One region of the Priestia sp. P5 genome, then DNA from elsewhere that is predicted to be linked to it. Evidence: riboswitches for the same ligand, from Rfam matches in the RefSeq annotation. Region 1 holds a riboswitch; each other region holds the start of a gene.
What was found. A riboswitch is a leader RNA that binds a small molecule or an ion and turns the genes downstream of it on or off. The one in region 1 is predicted to bind cyclic di-AMP.
Positions count from the first base shown of each region.

Region 2: another riboswitch for cyclic di-AMP. It lies ahead of MMB69_RS04335 (dicarboxylate/amino acid:cation symporter); the one in region 1 lies ahead of MMB69_RS05025 (potassium channel family protein).
Region 3: another riboswitch for cyclic di-AMP. It lies ahead of MMB69_RS26085 (cation:dicarboxylate symporter family transporter); the one in region 1 lies ahead of MMB69_RS05025 (potassium channel family protein).

Region 1 covers NZ_JAKWFJ010000001.1:980,826-986,861, reverse strand. The annotation lists gene MMB69_RS05045 (tetratricopeptide repeat protein) at 143-640, opposite strand; gene MMB69_RS05040 (YjcZ family sporulation protein) at 814-900, shown strand; gene MMB69_RS05035 (YjcZ family sporulation protein) at 1,088-1,168, opposite strand; gene MMB69_RS05030 (TrkH family potassium uptake protein) at 1,495-2,814, opposite strand; gene MMB69_RS05025 (potassium channel family protein) at 2,818-3,477, opposite strand; cyclic di-AMP (ydaO/yuaA leader) riboswitch at 3,602-3,746, opposite strand; gene MMB69_RS05020 (carboxymuconolactone decarboxylase family protein) at 3,862-4,320, opposite strand; gene MMB69_RS05015 (Lrp/AsnC family transcriptional regulator) at 4,441-4,896, shown strand; gene MMB69_RS05010 (peptidyl-prolyl cis-trans isomerase) at 5,335-6,036, opposite strand, start outside.
Region 2 covers NZ_JAKWFJ010000001.1:847,653-853,688, forward strand. The annotation lists gene MMB69_RS04325 (ATP-binding protein) at 1-782, shown strand, start outside; gene MMB69_RS04330 (NAD(P)/FAD-dependent oxidoreductase) at 1,000-2,469, shown strand; cyclic di-AMP (ydaO/yuaA leader) riboswitch at 3,077-3,231, shown strand; gene MMB69_RS04335 (dicarboxylate/amino acid:cation symporter) at 3,411-4,646, shown strand; gene MMB69_RS04340 (aspartate aminotransferase family protein) at 4,755-6,036, shown strand, end outside.
Region 3 covers NZ_JAKWFJ010000008.1:30,029-36,064, forward strand. The annotation lists gene MMB69_RS26075 (hypothetical protein) at 1-158, opposite strand, end outside; gene MMB69_RS26080 (undecaprenyl-diphosphate phosphatase) at 616-1,440, shown strand; cyclic di-AMP (ydaO/yuaA leader) riboswitch at 1,714-1,853, shown strand; gene MMB69_RS26085 (cation:dicarboxylate symporter family transporter) at 1,960-3,219, shown strand; gene ytvI (sporulation integral membrane protein YtvI) at 3,432-4,463, shown strand; gene MMB69_RS26095 (DedA family protein) at 4,623-5,228, shown strand; gene MMB69_RS26100 (EcsC family protein) at 5,253-6,036, shown strand, end outside.

The sequences.
Region 1 (6,036 bases):
AAATCTAGCAGTTAAGAAGTCGTTGGACTTACATGCACTTCTTAAAATTTTTATAAATATTCTTATTGTTATATAAAAAGCAATTCTTTATGAAAATCAGCATATATTTCCTCAAGACCAAAAATAAAACAGGACTTTTGATTCACCGTCCTGTTTGCAGCATGTTTTCGACTTTTTTAATATCTCCGTGAGTAGGATTGATTTCCCGGGCATAGGCGATTTGTTCTTTCGCTTTTTCCATTTCTTTTAATTGAATATAGGTTTTGGCGAGTTCGAGCGGCAGCATAATCCCTTCAAAACCAAGATCTTGCGCCCGATGCAAATAAGACAGCGATTTTTCGTAATTCCCTCCAAACATAAGCGGAGTTTCCCGGTATTTTATTCCTCGAACGAAGTGCGCCAAGCTTGAAGATGGATTTAATGTTAATGCCTGATGAAGAGCTCGGTCCATTTCTAAATTTAATACCATTTTTTCAAAGATAATTGATTCTTCGATTTGCTTTGCTAAACAAACCGCTAAGTAACAGTACAAATCAGATGCTTGAGGTTTTTTCTTCATTTCTTGTTGAATTTCGCGTTTGATCTCTTTCCACTTTCCCTCTTCTAGCTGATTCATGACGTATTGTGCATGTATTCCCACCTGTTTGCCCTCCTTTTCTTCTTATCATAAAGGATTTTTACGAAAATGAAAAAAGTAAGTGTTCTTCATTCTTCTCAAAAGATCGTTACCGTTAAAAAATAGGCAAATTTCTCAATCACTTAACCCAATTAGTACATAGGATATAGAGACTTTTATTAAAGGAGGTTACACATATGGGCGCAAAAGGCGGTTTTGGTTTTTCATTTATCGTTGTTTTATTTATTCTATTAGTAATCGTAGGGTGTTCTTGCTACTATTAATTTCTAAAGAGGATGAACATCATTCATCCTCTTACGACAAAAAAAACCATGCTTTCGCATGGCTACATACCGATTAGATGAATGAGTAGAGGAACTCATTGTTCGGCAATATTGAAGAAATTTTTGGTTTTTACTTCCGCCTAGTATGCCCTTTTTGACGGGGGCCATGCGTAAATAAAGTTAACGTTTAAAAGCGAAAGCCAGACGCACCTACAATAACAAGTAAAACAAATAACACAACGATTAACGCAAAATTTTGTTTTCCCACGTACCATCCCTCACTTCCTGTTATCTACTTTTAGTGTATGCAACAGCTTGGCAAAATGTTTAGGACAGGGGTGCGGATTTTTCCAACGAGAAAAACCTTCAAATTTCGCCAAAAAAAGTGAATCATATTTTTGTTTCTTTCGTTATATATAGTAAGAGATTTTTTACTATAAAAAAGGGGGACCTTTAATGCGCCGACATTCCAAATTGCCCATTGTTCTTGTCTTTGCCTTCTTTTTATTCATCGCAACTGTTTTGTGCGTAACCTCTTATATGTCTTGAACGTATAAATAATATAAAAAAATCGCCTCATCGAAGGCGATTTTTCTACCCTAGCATTATATCTTCGTTTGGATAACGAACGGCTTCACGCTTTTGCTTAGATAATGAAAACGCAAGCGTTAATGGCCCCACTTTTCCTAAAAACATGATAAAAACAATAATCACGCGGCCAAAGTATGAAAGTTCAGGAGTCGCTCCCATCGATAAGCCTACTGTTCCAAACGCAGAAACAACTTCAAACATAATTTTTACAAACGGCAGATTTTCCGAAATATTTAACAGAAAAATGGCCCCAAACACAAACATAATCGAAATCATCGTGATGGCTAGTGCCTTAAACACGTGAAGAGGAAGAAGTCGTCTCTTTAACAGCACAATATCTTCCCGGCTTCGTAAAAATGCCCATACAGAAAAAACAATCACCACAAACGTTGTTAGTTTAATACCGCCTCCTGTTGACGCACTTCCTGCACCAATAAACATTAATAAGACCATTAAAAAAACCGTTGCGTCATGCAGGTGAGCTAAATCAATTGTATTAAATCCAGCGGTTCTTGTCGTTACCGCTTGAAAATAAGAAGCCCATACTTTGTCTCCTAATGATAAATTTCCGAGCGTATGCGAATTGCTGTACTCTAAGAAAAAAATAAAAAGCATGGCAATCACATTAATCGCAAACGTGCTGATAATCATAATTTTTGAATGCAGCGTTAGTTTTTTATACGATTTTTTCACCCACATATCAGCAAGAACGGTAAACCCTAACCCGCCAATGATGAACAAAAAAGAAATCGTTATGTTAATAATAGGATCTCCAACATACTGCACTAAGTTATCAGACAGTAGTCCAAACCCTGCGTTATTAAAAGCTGAAATTGAATGAAACAAGCTAAAGAACAGCCCCTTAGACCATCCGAATTCCGGAACCCAGCGTATCGCTAAAAAAATAAGTGCAATAAACTCAATTAAAAATGAAAAGATAAACAGCCTTTTAACTAGCAGGACAACTCCGCCGACGCTCGTTTGATTTAATGCCTGCTGAACGAGCATACGCTCTTTAAATCCAATTTTTTTACCTAGCATCATAAAAATCAACACGGCAAATGACATAATGCCAAGACCGCCTATTTGAATTAACAGCATAATGATTGTTTGACCGATGACGGTAAAACGCGTACCTGTATCTACGACGGCTAAGCCGGTCACTGTCATAGCGGAAGTAGATGTAAAAAGGGCGTCTACCCACCGGATTGGCTCAGTAGTAGAAACAGGCATCATCAATAGAAGAGCACCAATAATAATTCCTCCGCCAAAAATGGAGACAAGCAGCTGCGGAGGGGTGAGTTTAATGATTTGTTTTTTCATCAGTTAAACTCCTTCTTCTTCAAAACGGTTCAAATCGCGATTATGTCCGATAACAATCAGCATATCTCCTTGTTCAATTATTTCATGCGCGGTAGGCGAAATCACCATTTCCCCGTCTTTTCGCTGAAAGCCGATAATGTTGCAGCCGTACTTGGCACGAATGTTTAAATCAAACAGCGTTTTATTATGAAGTTTCTTAGAAGCGACAATTTCGACAATACTATAATCCTTTGACAATTCAATGTAATCGATGATTTTTTCTGACACCACGTGATGAGCAATACGCTTAGCAATATCGCGCTCTGGATGAATAACTTTGTCCGCTCCTATTTTTTCGAGCACTTTTTGATGATACATATTCACTGCTTTTACCCATACTTGCTTAACGCCCATATCTTTTAAAAGCATCGTTGCGAGCACACTTGCTTCGATATCATCTCCAAACGAAATAAGCGCATGATCAACATTGCGGATACCTAGCCCCTTTAAGCTAGCTTCATCAATCGCGTTTGCTTGGACAACATATGTAGCTGAGTTGCTAAATTTATTTACTACCTCCTGATTGCGGTCAATAGCGAGCACATCCACATCCAGATTAGCAAACTCTTCAACCAAACTGCCTCCAAAACGACCTAATCCCAATACAGCAAACTGTTTTTTCATAGTGTATTTATTCCTTTCTTCAACTGCTGTGTGTTCTCTTAGCTTATACTTTTTCTAAAAAATTACATCTTTTTCTTAAAAAAAGCGCAAAAAAACACAGGAAGGCTCCTGTGTTTTTCCACACTCTTCCCCCTCAAAACGCTTGCGAAGTTAGCTGTCGGGTTCGGGTTTTAAGAGTAACCCTACCTTTTTAAGGATTCACCCCGGAGCACAATATGTGCGTAAATAATGGGTCCTCCGCTCCGTAATGGATTAAGCGATTTTTATTCAAATGTCTATGATCTATTTTTTAGAATAATCGATTCGATTCATGATACGTTTCACTTCACGAAAGCTATCTTACTCCTGTGAATTTTGTCTGTCAAGATATTTTTAGCGAAGACCTCACTTGCGCTGCAAGCTGCAAAAATCATATAAATCTAAACTGACAATCATTTTGTGAAATTGATCAAATAAATTAATAACAGCCAAAAGCTCTAACAGCTGCGTATCACTGTAAAATTTCTTTAATTGATCCATATCAGCATCGGTCAACTCCCTTGGACGCACCCGGTATACATCAATAAATCGAAACAGCAGCCGATCTTTTTCTTCCAGCTCTTTTTCTCTTAACACTTTTTGATTAAGCGTCTCATCCCCTACATATGACATGCTCATACACGTCTCACAGCCGTTAACACCTGCTAGATAAAGCCTAATTTTTTCCTTAGTCTCTTTTCCTACTATATCGCTGTTCCAAAGCGTGTCGTAAAGCTCATCATACAATCTTTTTACATGCGGAATTAAATTCAGTGCTTTTTCAAAATTTGTTCCCTCTTCGTTTGCTAACAAAACTCTTGCCATTTTTTACTCACTCCTTTTTAATTATTATAGTAAGAAAAACGGAAATTTTAGATTACATATAAAACATCTTAGCTACTATTACTAATCAAATGAAACGTTAATGAGAAAGAAGGTTTTCAATTGAAAATTGATGAAATTGATTTATCGATTTTACAGGCGCTGCAGCAAAACAGCCGCCTTTCCTTACGAGAGCTAGGAAAACAAATTAACCTGTCTCCCCCTTCGGTGGCAGAGCGAGTAAGGCAGCTAGAAAGCTTTGGCGTTATAAAAGGATATACGATTGATATTGATTATGAAAAGATGCACCTGCCTGTATCGTGTTTTATTGAAGTAACTATGAAAAACGGCGAGCACGAGCGTTTTAAACGATTTATTTCTCAGTATCCCTACGCTTTATTCTGTGAACGCATCGCCGGGCAAGCCTGCTTTATTACAAAGCTTCAGCTTCCCCACCTGCACGTACTCGAACAATTTATTAACGAAATTACACCTTATGCTAAAACGATTTCACACATCGCCCTTTCTCACGTGGAGATGTCTCCTGGATTACTGAGCCATTTAAAAGATGAAAAGTGATTGAAACGTAACGAAAGCAATCCAATCGAAAAGCGAACAATGGGATCAATGGAATCAATAAGCTCGTATGAATCACTTTTGACACCGCTGTTGATTTCCGTGTCAGTCTTCGCCTTGCCCTCCAATCAACAGCCAGAAACAAATAAATAGATTAAACATACGTTCACCATACTAACGAAAAGATCCGAACGATTCATCGTTCGGATCTTCTTTCCACTAAACTACTTTTGTCCCAAGCTCTTTTATTCGTCCAACAGCATAAAAAATAACCCTCCAAAGCTGGAGGGTATAAATTTTCCGAATAATGAAAGTTTTACAACTTCATTTTATCAGGTGACGACATTTCTGTCTACTTAAAAATGTAAAAGAGCTCTCTATTAATAGAAAGCTCTTTTACCTGCTTGCTTTTTGAAAACAATCAATCTATATAAAAGGGAACTACCTAAGGTTGAAAGTCACGTGGAACCTTGGCAGTTCATCCTGGATATACCGGTTGATATGATTCAAAACAAGTTCTTTCATCATTTCTTCTTTGACTTCTGATTCCGTTTTTTTATCTTTTTGTTTTAAAATAAGAATATAATAGACTTTACCCATTTTAATGGGCTCACTACTCTCTCCGATGTGCTGTTTTTTTAAAACATCTATAAAAGAGGGAGATAGACTTGAAAGCTTTAGATTATCAGCATTCTCTATTTTGCTGATTGTCTGGACATCAGCATATTTTTTTTGAACGTCTTCAAGAGATGTTCCTTTTTGCAGTTCAGCCGCAGCGGCGTCGGCATCATGTAAAGTGGAAAAATCCAGCTGTGTAAAAGATACGCGCGTTAGATCGTTTTCAATACGTTTATAGTAAGCAGTTAGTTCATCAGACGTAATTTGTTTACGGAAATATTCTTCTAATTTAAACTGATTTGTTAGCTGGTTGGTTACATCACTAGAACGAATATTTAACACTTCATAACCTTGTTTTCTTGTATCCTCGTCATATGAGCGTTTAATTTGCTTCCACATATCCTCAACTTGTTTTTGTACTTTATCGCTTGTCTTTAGATGCGAAATTAAGATTTTTTGCATAACAAGCTGCCGCAATAACTCTTTGCGGTAGCTTGTATCATTTAGCGGAGCATCTGGATTTAA
Region 2 (6,036 bases), 130 kb from region 1:
TCGTCATTATTGAATCTTCGGCAACCAAAATTAAGTTTGAAGGACAGGATGCCATTCAGTATATTATTCGCGACGTAACGGATCGGAAAAAATATGATGAAATGGCAAGCAAATCTGAAAAGCTTACAATGGTGAGCAAGTTAGCGGCAGGAGTAGCACATGAAATTCGTAATCCAATGACGGCGATTAAAGGGTTTATTCAGCTGTTAAAAGCATCAAAACAGTATAACGAAGAATACAATGATATTATGCTTGAAGAATTGAATCGCGTCGAATCCATTATTCAAGAATTTTTAACGCTGGCCAAGCCTAAAATTGAAAATTCATACCACCCAAAAAGTCTCAATCAAATCATCCGTCACGTGACATTATTATTAGATACACACGCCAATTATAAAAACTGTCGTATTATTAATGAAATTAGTGATGAGATTACAATCTTTTGTGAAGAAAATGCGCTTAAACAAGTTTTTATTAATTTAATTCAAAATGCGCTTGAGTCAATGAGCAAAGGTACAGTTAAAGTCACCGTTGAGAAAAGAAATGAATACGGCATGGTCATTATCGAGGATGAAGGCTGTGGAATTGATGAGCAATCTTTAGCCCGGCTAGGTGAACCGTTTTATTCTACTAAACAAACAGGAACGGGGCTAGGCTTAATGATTAGCTACCGAATAATCGAACAGCATCAAGGGCATATTTCATTTGCGAGTAAAGTAGGAGTAGGAACAAAAGTAGAAATTGCTCTTCCGTATATTAAAGAACCAGTGAACATTTCATAGCGCTTGCTATTCGTTCACTGGTTTTTATTTGACTGGAATAAAAACGAATGTTTTTTTATATTTTTATTTTAATGTTCGTATATATTGTTGACTAAAGGATTTGTTTTTGATATATTATCAAATGGCTAGAAAATAACCGAATGATAATAAAAAAAGAAAATTCGGTCAATGACTTTTATCTTTTACCCAAAGAAAAAAGATGATGGGAGAATGTACAATGAACTCAAATTATGATGTTATTGTGGTAGGGGCAGGACCCGCTGGGATTTTTACTTGCTATGAGTTAACGTTAAAATTACCGGAAGCAACTATTTTATTAATCGATAAAGGACACGATATCTATCGACGTAATTGTCCGATTCTTCAGAAAAAAATTGAAAAATGTCCGCCTGCGGTTGGCAAAAAAGAGTTTGCTGGCTGTTTGCCTGCTTGTTCTATCACAAATGGTTTTGGTGGAGCCGGCGCATATTCAGACGGGAAATTTAATATCACAAGTGAATTTGGAGGCTGGATGACGGATTATCTGTCTGAATCACAGGTGGTAGATTTAATTAAATATGTGGATGAAATTAATTTAAAACACGGAGCAACCGATACGATTACGGATCCGTTAACTGATAAAGTTCGTGAAATTGAAAAACGCGGATACGCAGCAGGTTTAAAGCTATTGCGTGCCCAGGTGCGTCATTTAGGAACAGAGCAAAATTTAGAAATTTTAAAAAGCATTTATGAATACTTAAAAGAAAAAATTGATATGCAGTATAAAACGGAAGTAGCCGATTTAATAACAGAAAAAGAAGACGGTCAGCATATCGTGCGCGGTATTGAATTGAAAAACGGTGAAAGAATTACGGCTGATAAAGTGGTTGTTTCACCAGGTCGAGACGGCTCGAAGTGGATGAGCGACTTACTAAAAAAACGCCGTTTAAAAATGATTAACAATCAAGTGGACATCGGCGTTCGAGTAGAAACATCCAACGTTGTTATGGAAGAAATCAACAAGCACTTGTACGAAGGGAAATTCATTTACAATACGTCTGTAGGTACAAGAGTCAGAACGTTCTGCAGCAATCCTTCAGGACATGTGGTAGTAGAGAATCATTCAGGTATTATGTTAGCAAATGGACACGCATACAAAGATCCGAAGCTTGGAAGTCAAAATACGAACTTTGCGCTGCTTGTTTCTCATAAATTTTCGGATCCATTTGATCAACCAAACGAATATGCGCACGAAGTATCAAGGTTAGCTAATATGCTGTCAAACGGGGGCTTAGTTGTTCAAAAGTATGGAGATATTCTAAAGGGCCGTCGTTCAACAGCGAATCGAATTAAAGAAGGCTTTTTAGAACCAACGTTAAAAGAAGCTGTACCGGGTGACTTGGGCTTAGTGCTTCCTTACAATACGATGAAAAGCTTAATTGAAATGACAGAAGCACTGGATCATGTAACGCCTGGTTTAGCTTCTGAACATACGCTGTTTTACGGTGTAGAAGCGAAATTTTATTCAGCTCGTCCAAAGCTAAACGATAAGTTTGAAACTGAAATCTCTGGTTTATACGTGGGAGGAGACGGAGCTGGTATTACGCGAGGACTCGCGCAGGCAAGTGCGTGCGGTGTGTGGGTAGCGCGTGACATTGTTGAAAAATTAAAGAATCGCAAAGCAAGTTCTGAACCTGTTACTGTATAAGAAAAAGAGGCCGTCACGGCCTCTTTTTTTATATGTGTTAAATAATGAGAGCGAATAAGTAAAAAGCAAAGAACTTGTACCGCTCAAACTCCGATAGTTTTATATGATAATTACCCGCTCTTTTTTTAAAAAAATTACGGAATCCGTACGTCTATCGTGAGCAGAATTAAATAGAATAAGGCGAATTGATAATGTCCATTTCTTTCTATCAATAAAGTCAGTGAAATTTTAGGGAGTTTATATCAAGCAGTACAATAAGGATAAAATCAACAGTTGGAAAGAGTTGTTTTTTTGATGAGTAAAATATTTATGGAAGCAGCAAAGTACGCGTACGTTAGAATAATTATGCAAATTTATGAATGGAATTTAATGAGAAGAAAGTTCACTTCACAAACTATTTTTTGAGTTAATTTTTTATCTATTAGATTGTAAGTCTTGTTAAATAAGTGTTTGTGTTTTATTAGAATATGATGTGAATATTTTAAAATACAACAATTCTCAACTTTTTATGATAAAATACTGCATTATTTTTGAATAAAAAGTTGACAGGATCATATAAAATGAATTTTAATTAAAGTAACAATTATTATCATGAAAAAACATTTAAAAAAATTATTTGCTTAATCTCTTTTGTTTTATAAGAGAACGGGGGACCCATATTTGTGCGTAATGTACTTGGGGTGAATCTTGAATGAATCAAGTGGGGTAACTCACGTACCCGAATCCGACAGCTAACTCCGTAAGCATTCAGTGAGGGAATAACAGGTCTATGAAACCATGATATTCTCATGGTTTTTTGTATAGCTAAAATATTCCTAAACTATTAATCTGAAAATTTTTAATATATTGTATATTTTGAGTGTTATCGTTCTCAATGCATGGTAAAATAAGTATGGTAGTTAGAATCATTCTAATATAATTTATTTACGGGAGGTAAATCTATGAAGCTATCGACAAAAATTATTATCGCGCTAATTGCTGGTGCTGTTGTAGGAGTGTTGATTAATGCTTTTGCTCCAAGTGCTTTTGCTCCGCTGGACAAGTACTTGTTTACACCGCTTGGCCAAATTTTCTTAAGCTTAATTAAAATGCTTGTTGTACCAATTGTGTTTTTCTCGATCACTTTAGGTGTAGCAGGTTTAGGAGATCCTAAAAAACTAGGAAGAATCGGGGCTAAAACAGTTTCCTACTTCCTAGTTACAACAACCGTTGCGATTATTATCGGTTTAATTTTAGCTTATGCAATTAAACCGGGTACGTTTGGATCTTTTGATACAAAAAACGCTTCTTTTGAAGCCGAAAAAGCACCGCCGGTTGGAGAGACATTCTTAAATATGATTCCAGTCAATCCAATTCAAGCGATGGCTGAAGGGAATATGCTTCAACTTATCGTTTTCTCTATCTTTATCGGTTTTGGTATTACGATGCTTGGAAGTAAAACAAAAGGGCTTTACAATTTACTAGAGCAAGGCAATGAATTAATGATGTACCTTGTAAATCTAGTGATGAAGTTTGCTCCTTACGGAACATTTGGTCTTCTTGCAACAGCGGTTGGAAGTCAAGGCTGGGAGGCAATTAAAGCGATGGGTCTATACATGATTGTAGTCGTGCTCGCGCTGTTCATCCATTCAATCGTAACGTATGGTGGAACTGTCGCTCTTATGGCCAGACGCAACCCAATTGAATTTTTTAAAGGTTTTGCTCCTGCGATGACAGTTGGCTTCAGTACATCAAGCAGTAATGCAACGCTTCCGATTTCAATGAATGTGGCACAGAAAAATCTTCGTGTCCCGGAGTCCATCAGCAGTTTTGTTCAGCCGTTAGGTGCTACCATTAACATGGATGGAACGGCAATTATGCAAGGTGTAGCGACTATTTTTATTGCACAAGTATACGGCGTTGACCTATCGCTGGGGGCTCTTGTGACGGTTGTATTGACAGCGGTGCTTGCTAGTATTGGTACAGCAGGTGTGCCGGGAGTTGGTCTCATTATGCTAGCAATGGTACTGAGTTCGGTTGGCCTGCCTGTAGCAGGTATCGGATTGATTATCGGAATTGATCGCTTGCTTGATATGCTTCGTACATCTGTAAATATTACGGGAGACGCTGCGTGTGCCGTTATTGTGGCTGAGTCAGAAGCAAAGCGTATGGATAAATCTGTAACGCAATCGGCTTAATAAGCGCAAAAGCTCTAGCTATATGCTAGGGCTTTTTTTATTGGCAAGAAACTCTTCTTTTCAGCATACAGTTTAATAAGAGTATGTGTTTGAAAGGAGAGTGCGGAAATGAATAAGACCCATGTGATAAAGCCGCTGCTCGACGATGACTACCCAGTTATTTCATATGGAAAAGGAATTTATTTGTACGACCAAGATGGAAAAAGGTACATAGATGCTTCGTCAGGGGCAGTTACAGCAAGTATCGGACACGGCGTAAAAGAAATTATTGATGCGATGACCGATCAGGCACAGAAAGTTGCGTTTGTATATCGGTCGCAGTTTACAAGTGATCCAACAGAAGCCTTAGCTAAGAAACTATGTGAATTAAGCAGCAATCATTTCCAGTGGAGTTTTTTTGTTAACAGCGGGACAGAAGCGACTGAAACGGCTATGAAAACGGCAATTCAGCATTTTCAAGAGCAAGGAAAGCCAACCAAAACGAAGGTTTTGTCACGCTGGATGAGCTATCACGGTATTACCATAGGAGCTCTGTCTATGTCAGGGCACGTTGGAAGACGAAAACGCTTCTCGTCTTTGCTTGAAGATTATCCTTCGGTTTCACCTCCTTATTGCTATCGATGTCCGTTTCAGCAAACCTATCCATCCTGTAATCTTGCTTGTGCACACGAATTGGAAACAGTTATCAAACGAACCGGCCCTGAACATATTGCTGCTTTTATTACAGAGCCCATTGTAGGAGCAGCCGGAGCAGCCCTTACACCTCCTCCCGGCTATTATGAAGTGATAAGAGAAATTTGCGATAAATATGATGTTTTATGGATTGCGGATGAAGTCATGACGGGAGTTGGGCGTACAGGCGTGATGTTTGCGTATGAGCACTGGGGAGTTAAACCAGACATCATGACGCTTGGAAAAGGAGTGGGAGCAGGATATACACCAATAGCCGTTACGTTGGCTAGCAGCAAAACGATTGAACCTATTATGAACGGATCCAAATTAATTATGAGCGGACATACGCTAAGCGCTAATCCGTTGTCATCAGCTGTAGGGATAGCTGTTTTAACCTATATTGAAAAGCATGATCTTGTTCAAGAAGCAGCGGTGAAAGGAGACTACTTAGTAGGGAAATTGAAGAAGCTTCAACTTCTTTACCCTATCATTGGTGATATACGTGGCAAAGGCTTATTAGTTGGTCTTGAGCTTGTGCAAAATCCAAAAACGAAGGAGCCTTTTTCATCATCGGAAAATATGACGGCACGCGTAATAAGTAAAGCCCAAAAAAATGGTCTTCTCCTTTATCCTTCGCAAGCAGGAACAGACGGAGTCGAAGGAGACGGTATTATTATTGCGCCACCGTTTACGATTACTCATCGTCAACTTGATGAAG
Region 3 (6,036 bases), on a different contig from region 1:
CTATTAGCTAAAATGAGCGTGATAGCATGAAGAATAAATCCAATAAAAAGAGGAGTATAACTAAACCCCATAACAATCCCCGCGCCAATTAAAGGAATTCCCAGCAAGGCTTCATACCCAGCAGTGATCCATTTCATTGTACGTACATTTCCATTCATAGTAAAAAGCCTCCTAAAAAAGATACTACTATATACGAGAAAAGAGAGAAAAAGTTTCAAATTACTTAGGGGATATGTCGTATAAGCAAGCACTAGTTGATTAAAATGATAGATGACAGTAAAGAGGATGGAAAAAACATAATGATTTAGTCATTTTTTTACACCAAAGAAAAATAGTCTAGATGATTCATTTTTAGCTAACGGCCCGGAATTTATACCGAACATAGCGACTGCTTTTTAAAACAAATAAAAGCTGATATCTTGTTTTTTTGGTTATAGCATGTAAGGTTTTTATTACAAATTATTAAAGATTCTTATCTTTTTGCAAATACACATTGTATTTCATAGTTTTAACAATTATGATAAAAAAGCAAGTGTCAAAATAGGAAAATAGTTGAGCATGTAAAACGAAGCGATAAGCTTATTAATTTGAAAGAAAGGCAAGGTACATAGCTTTATGTGGGAAATTATTGTAGCAATCATTTTAGGGATTGTAGAAGGTTTAACAGAGTTTGCTCCTGTTTCGTCAACTGGGCATATGATTATTGTGGATGACCTGTGGTTAAATTCAAAAGAATTATTTTCATCTCCAGTAGCTAATACATTTAAAATTGTTATTCAGCTAGGGTCGATCTTAGCAGTAGTTGTTATTTTTAAAGATCGTTTTATTAATTTATTAGGATTGGGAAAAAAGCCAGCTGCTCCAATTGGACCGACAAATCGCTTGAATTTAATGCAGGTAATTGTTGGGCTGTTACCCGCAGGAGTGTTAGGACTTTTGTTTGATGATTACATTGATGAACATTTGTTTTCTTTAAATACGGTGCTAATTGGCTTAGTAGTCGGAGCTGTATTAATGATTCTAGCAGATTTGTTTGGACCTAAACGTCCGCGTGTAGAAACGGTGGACCAAATGTCTTATGGACAAGCACTGGGTATAGGACTGTTTCAATGTATTGCTCTTTGGCCAGGCTTTTCTCGCTCAGGCTCAACGATTTCAGGAGGAGTTCTTCTTGGAATGAGCCATAAGGCAGCCGCAGATTTTACATTTATTATGGCAGTGCCAATCATGGCAGGAGCAAGTGGACTTTCATTGGTTAAAAACTGGCAGTATTTCACATCAGATGCGCTACCGTTTTTTATTGCTGGTTTTATCAGCGCCTTTATTTTTGCGCTGGTATCTATTCGCTTTTTCCTGAAATTAATTAATCGTATCAAATTAGTACCATTTGCACTATATCGAATTGTTTTAGCAGCTATTCTATATTTTGTATTTTTATAAAATAAACACGCGAGTTCTTTAGTCCTTTAAACTTCTAATAGAGACTCAAAGAGCAAGAAAAAGCTATTGCAATGTTGCAATAGCTTTTTTGCATAAATATATATTATCGCCTTTTGAAAGCGTTTTATAAACATGGGTATTGACAAAACGTGTCGAAAAATAGTAAATTAATATTTGTGCAGTATAAAGTTAAGTAAAAGTAAGACTTCTGTTTAGTTTTATTGACTGTAAAAAACGTATGACAACGTATAGATCGTTTTAATTTTATAAAAACTGAATAATAAGCTTAATCGTATAGAGCGGGGGAATCATTATCGGCAGTAAAGCTGCCTTGGGGTGAATCCTTACAAAAGGTAGGAAACTCTCAATTCCGAATCCGACAGTTAACCCCGTTTGCTTCATTGAGAGAAAGAGCCCAAAATAGCGTAAGTAAAAGGCTGTTCTTTCTTAAGAATAGTCTTTTTTTGTTTTTTCAGAAAAGTATATACAAATGTCATACATCTTTGGGGAGGTACATCTATGAAAAAAATTCGTTTTGGTTTGGCTACGCAGATTTTTACCGGTTTAATCCTTGGTGTTCTTGTAGGGGTAATTTGGTTTAACGATCCGCGTGTAGTAACATACCTACAGCCGCTAGGAGACCTATTTTTAAGATTAATCAAGATGATTGTTATTCCAATTGTTATCTCAAGCTTAGTCGTTGGAGTTGCAGGAGCAGGGAGCGGTAAACAGGTCGGAAAGCTCGGCGTTAAAACCATTCTCTATTTTGAAATTATTACGACTTTTGCAATTGTAATCGGTGTATTGATTGCTAATATTTTTCACCCTGGGCAAGGTGTAGACATTCATTCAGCACAGAAGAGTGATATTTCACAATACGTTGAAACATCCGAACAGCAAGAAGGAAAGTCAGTGGCTGAAACTTTCTTACACATTGTTCCGACAAACTTCTTCCAGTCAATTGTTGAAGGAGACATGCTAGCAATTATCTTCTTTACAGTGTTGTTTGCACTTGGAGTAGCAGCAATTGGGGAAAGAGGAAAGCCAGTTGTACAATTCTTCGACGGCGTTTCTCACGCAATGTTTCACGTGGTAAACCTTGTAATGAAAGTGGCTCCAATTGGTGTATTTGCTTTAATTGGTGTAACGGTTTCAAAATTTGGCTTAGATTCACTCCTTTCATTAGGAAAGCTTGTTATCTTAGTTTATTTAGCGCTAATTTTCTTCCTACTTGTTGTATTAGGAGGAATTGCGAAATGGGCAGGAATTAACATCTTCCACTTATTCCGCTATATGAAAGATGAACTGTTGTTAGCATACAGTACATCTAGCTCTGAGACAGTTCTTCCGCGTATTATGGAAAAACTTGAAAAGATGGGCTGTCCAAAAGCTATCGTATCGTTCGTTGTACCAATCGGTTATACATTTAACCTAGATGGTTCCGTTCTTTATCAAGCGATTGCAGCGTTATTCTTAGCGCAAGTGTATGGTATTGATTTAACGATCGTTCAACAGCTGACGCTCATTCTTGTATTGATGGTTACATCTAAAGGAATGGCTGCAGTGCCAGGAACATCATTTGTTGTATTACTAGCTACTCTTGGAACAATCGGTGTTCCCGCAGAAGGATTAGCCTTCATCGCCGGAGTAGACAGAATCATGGATATGGCACGTACGGTTGTTAACTTAGTAGGAAACACACTAGCAGCAATTGTAATGTCTAAATCAGAAGGCAAATTTGACCCTAAAAAAGGTACAGAGGTCATGAGGGCCGGCTAATTTATAAATTAAAAAGCTACTTATTCTATTCAAAAAATTAGAATAAGTAGCTTTTTTCATAATAATCCCTTTATTATTATGGGAATTGACCCTATAATATGTAACATCAGGTATAAAAATATCCAAATTTTATTCTTACATAAAGCAGTCACTGGTTCCTTTCTTTATCAGTAAATATAGAGATAGCTTAGCTAGTAGGGGGATAGTAGAGTATGTGGAAAAAGCGAATATGGGTCATCGCCTCGATAGTAATCGTATGTTTGTTAATCCCTTACAGTTTACCGATTGTGTTTGCTTTATTAACAGCATTAGCACTTGAGGGTATTGTTCAAAAATTGCATCAATCTTTTAAAATGAAGAGAGTCTATGCAGTGCTTATGACCTTCATTTTATATGTTGTTTCGCTCATACTTATTGGATTTTTTATTGTTCGGACAATCGTTACGCAAGTGGTTGCTCTTTCAAAAATAGCGCCTTCCTTTGTAAAAGAAATCTATGAAACCGCGATTTATCCAACTATTATTAAGTGGAAATACTATTCAAACGCTCTTCCTACAGAAGTGATTTCTTCTATCGAGCGCACGCTTGAAAAAACCGTAAATTCATTAGATTCTCTATTAAAAAGTACCGTAGAAATCATCATTAGCTTTGCCGCTACTGTTCCTGGGTTTCTATTAGAGTTTCTTATTTATTTAGTAGCACTTGTATTTATCAGCCTTGAGCTGCCTGCTATTAAAAATAAAATTAAGTCATTTTTAACAGAAGAAACGAAATATAAGCTACAAGTTGTCATCACTCAGCTTATCCAAGCGGGGGTTGGTTTTATCAAGGCACAAATTATCTTAAGTGTCATGACGTTTGTAATGGCTTATGTAGGGCTTTGGCTATTAGATGTTCCGTATACCGCGCTTCTTAGTTTATTAATTGTAATTGTCGATATCTTACCAATCCTTGGGACAGGCTCGGTGCTCGTTCCATGGGGGATTTTTGCTCTTACTCAAGGACATGACTCATTAGCAATCGGCTTATTTATTCTATTTGGAGTCATTACGGTAGTAAGACGTGTAGTAGAACCAAAAGTATTTTCTACAAATATGGGCATTTCACCTTTGGCTGCACTAGTTAGTTTGTACATTGGATTTAAACTTTTAGGCTTTGTCGGATTATTTTTAGGACCGGCTTTAGTTATTTTATACGATGCTCTTCGTAAAGTAGGTATTATTCAAATTAACTTTAAACTATAAAAGCGCTGGATAAAACTAGCGCTTTTTTTTATTGAAACTTTTGTAGTACGTAATACGTAAAGAGGGAAAGGAAAAAACTATGCCGCATTGGTTTTTATCTATCAATCGGCTAATTATAGTTTTGCAGTCTTAGATTTAATGACATGAGGAGGAGAATTTTTGTTAGAGTCGGTTTTACTTTCTTTAATTGAAGCGCTAAAACAGCTCTCTTATTTTGGCGTAATTTTAGCATTAACGTTTGAATTTGTCCCGGCAGAGCTTGTTTTACCTTTAGTAGGGTATTGGGTGTATCAAGGTGATATGAACTTGTATCTGGCTATCCTTGCAGGTACAGTAGGCGGTGTTTGTGGACCGTTGACTCTTTATGCACTGGGACGTTACGGTGGACGACCGCTGGTTTTAAAATATGGAAAATACTTTTTGGTGAAAGAAAAAGAAATTGACGCCGCTGATCGCTTTTTTAATAAGTACGGCAGCGGGGTTGCTTTTTTTGGACGCTTTATTCCAGGAGTGCGCACGGCTATCTCTTTTCCGTGCGGGATGGCAAAAATGAATGTATGGCTGTTTTCTATTTACACATTTGTTGCGATGCTTCCAGTAACGGCTATTTACGTATATTTAGGATATAAGTTAGGACCTAAGTGGAAAGAGGTCGGGCCGATTGTCTCTCAATATATGCAGCCTATTGGAATCGGAATTGTTGTTTTAATTGCATTGTTTTTTATCATTAAATATGTGCGGAATAAACAAGTAGGGCAGAGCTGATAAATCGAGGAAAAGAGTGAGGATATGTCAGAGCATGAGCAGTTAAGAGTAGAGTTACGAAAAATTGAAAAGTGGGAGAAAGACCAAAAAGGACTTTTTTTCTGGGAGCGGCTGGCTCGCTTGCCTTTTTCAGCTTTAGATAAAGTAACGCCAAAGTTCATTCATCAAAAAATAGAAAAATTATTAGATGAAATTGCTAAGTATGTTGATAATGGAGGCCAGTATTTAGCTAATACGTCTGTCACGCTAGAGAAAGCATCAGCCCAATTACAAGAAAATAAGCAGCTTTCAATAGAGGATATTCAGCATTTATCTCTGCAGGAAATGGATGAATTGGCGGAGTATTTTATTGAAGTCCGAAAAAAGAATGCACAGCTGCAAGGAGCTACAACCGGAGTAGGTGGAATTTTTACACTGGCGATTGATATTCCTTTTGTATTGGGACTTACACTTAAGACACTGCAAGAAGTGGCTGTTTCTTATGGTTATGACCCCACTGAGCAAGAGGAACGAATTTTTATGGTCAAATGCATGCAGTTTTCGTCTTCTGACATTGTAGGGAAACGTGCGATTTTAGAAGAATTAGCAAGCGGAAATCGAACGCAGAGCTTGCAGCAGCTCCAAGGTTGGAGAGAAGTGTTTCTAACCTATAGAGACAACTTGGGATGGAAAAAGCTATTTCAAATGATTCCTATAGCAGGAATGGTATTTGGGGCGTATATTAACAAACAAGCGATTAGCGATATAGGAGAAGTTGGAATGATGCTTTACCGTAAAAGGCGTATTTTGGAAAAAGTCTCACAATCTA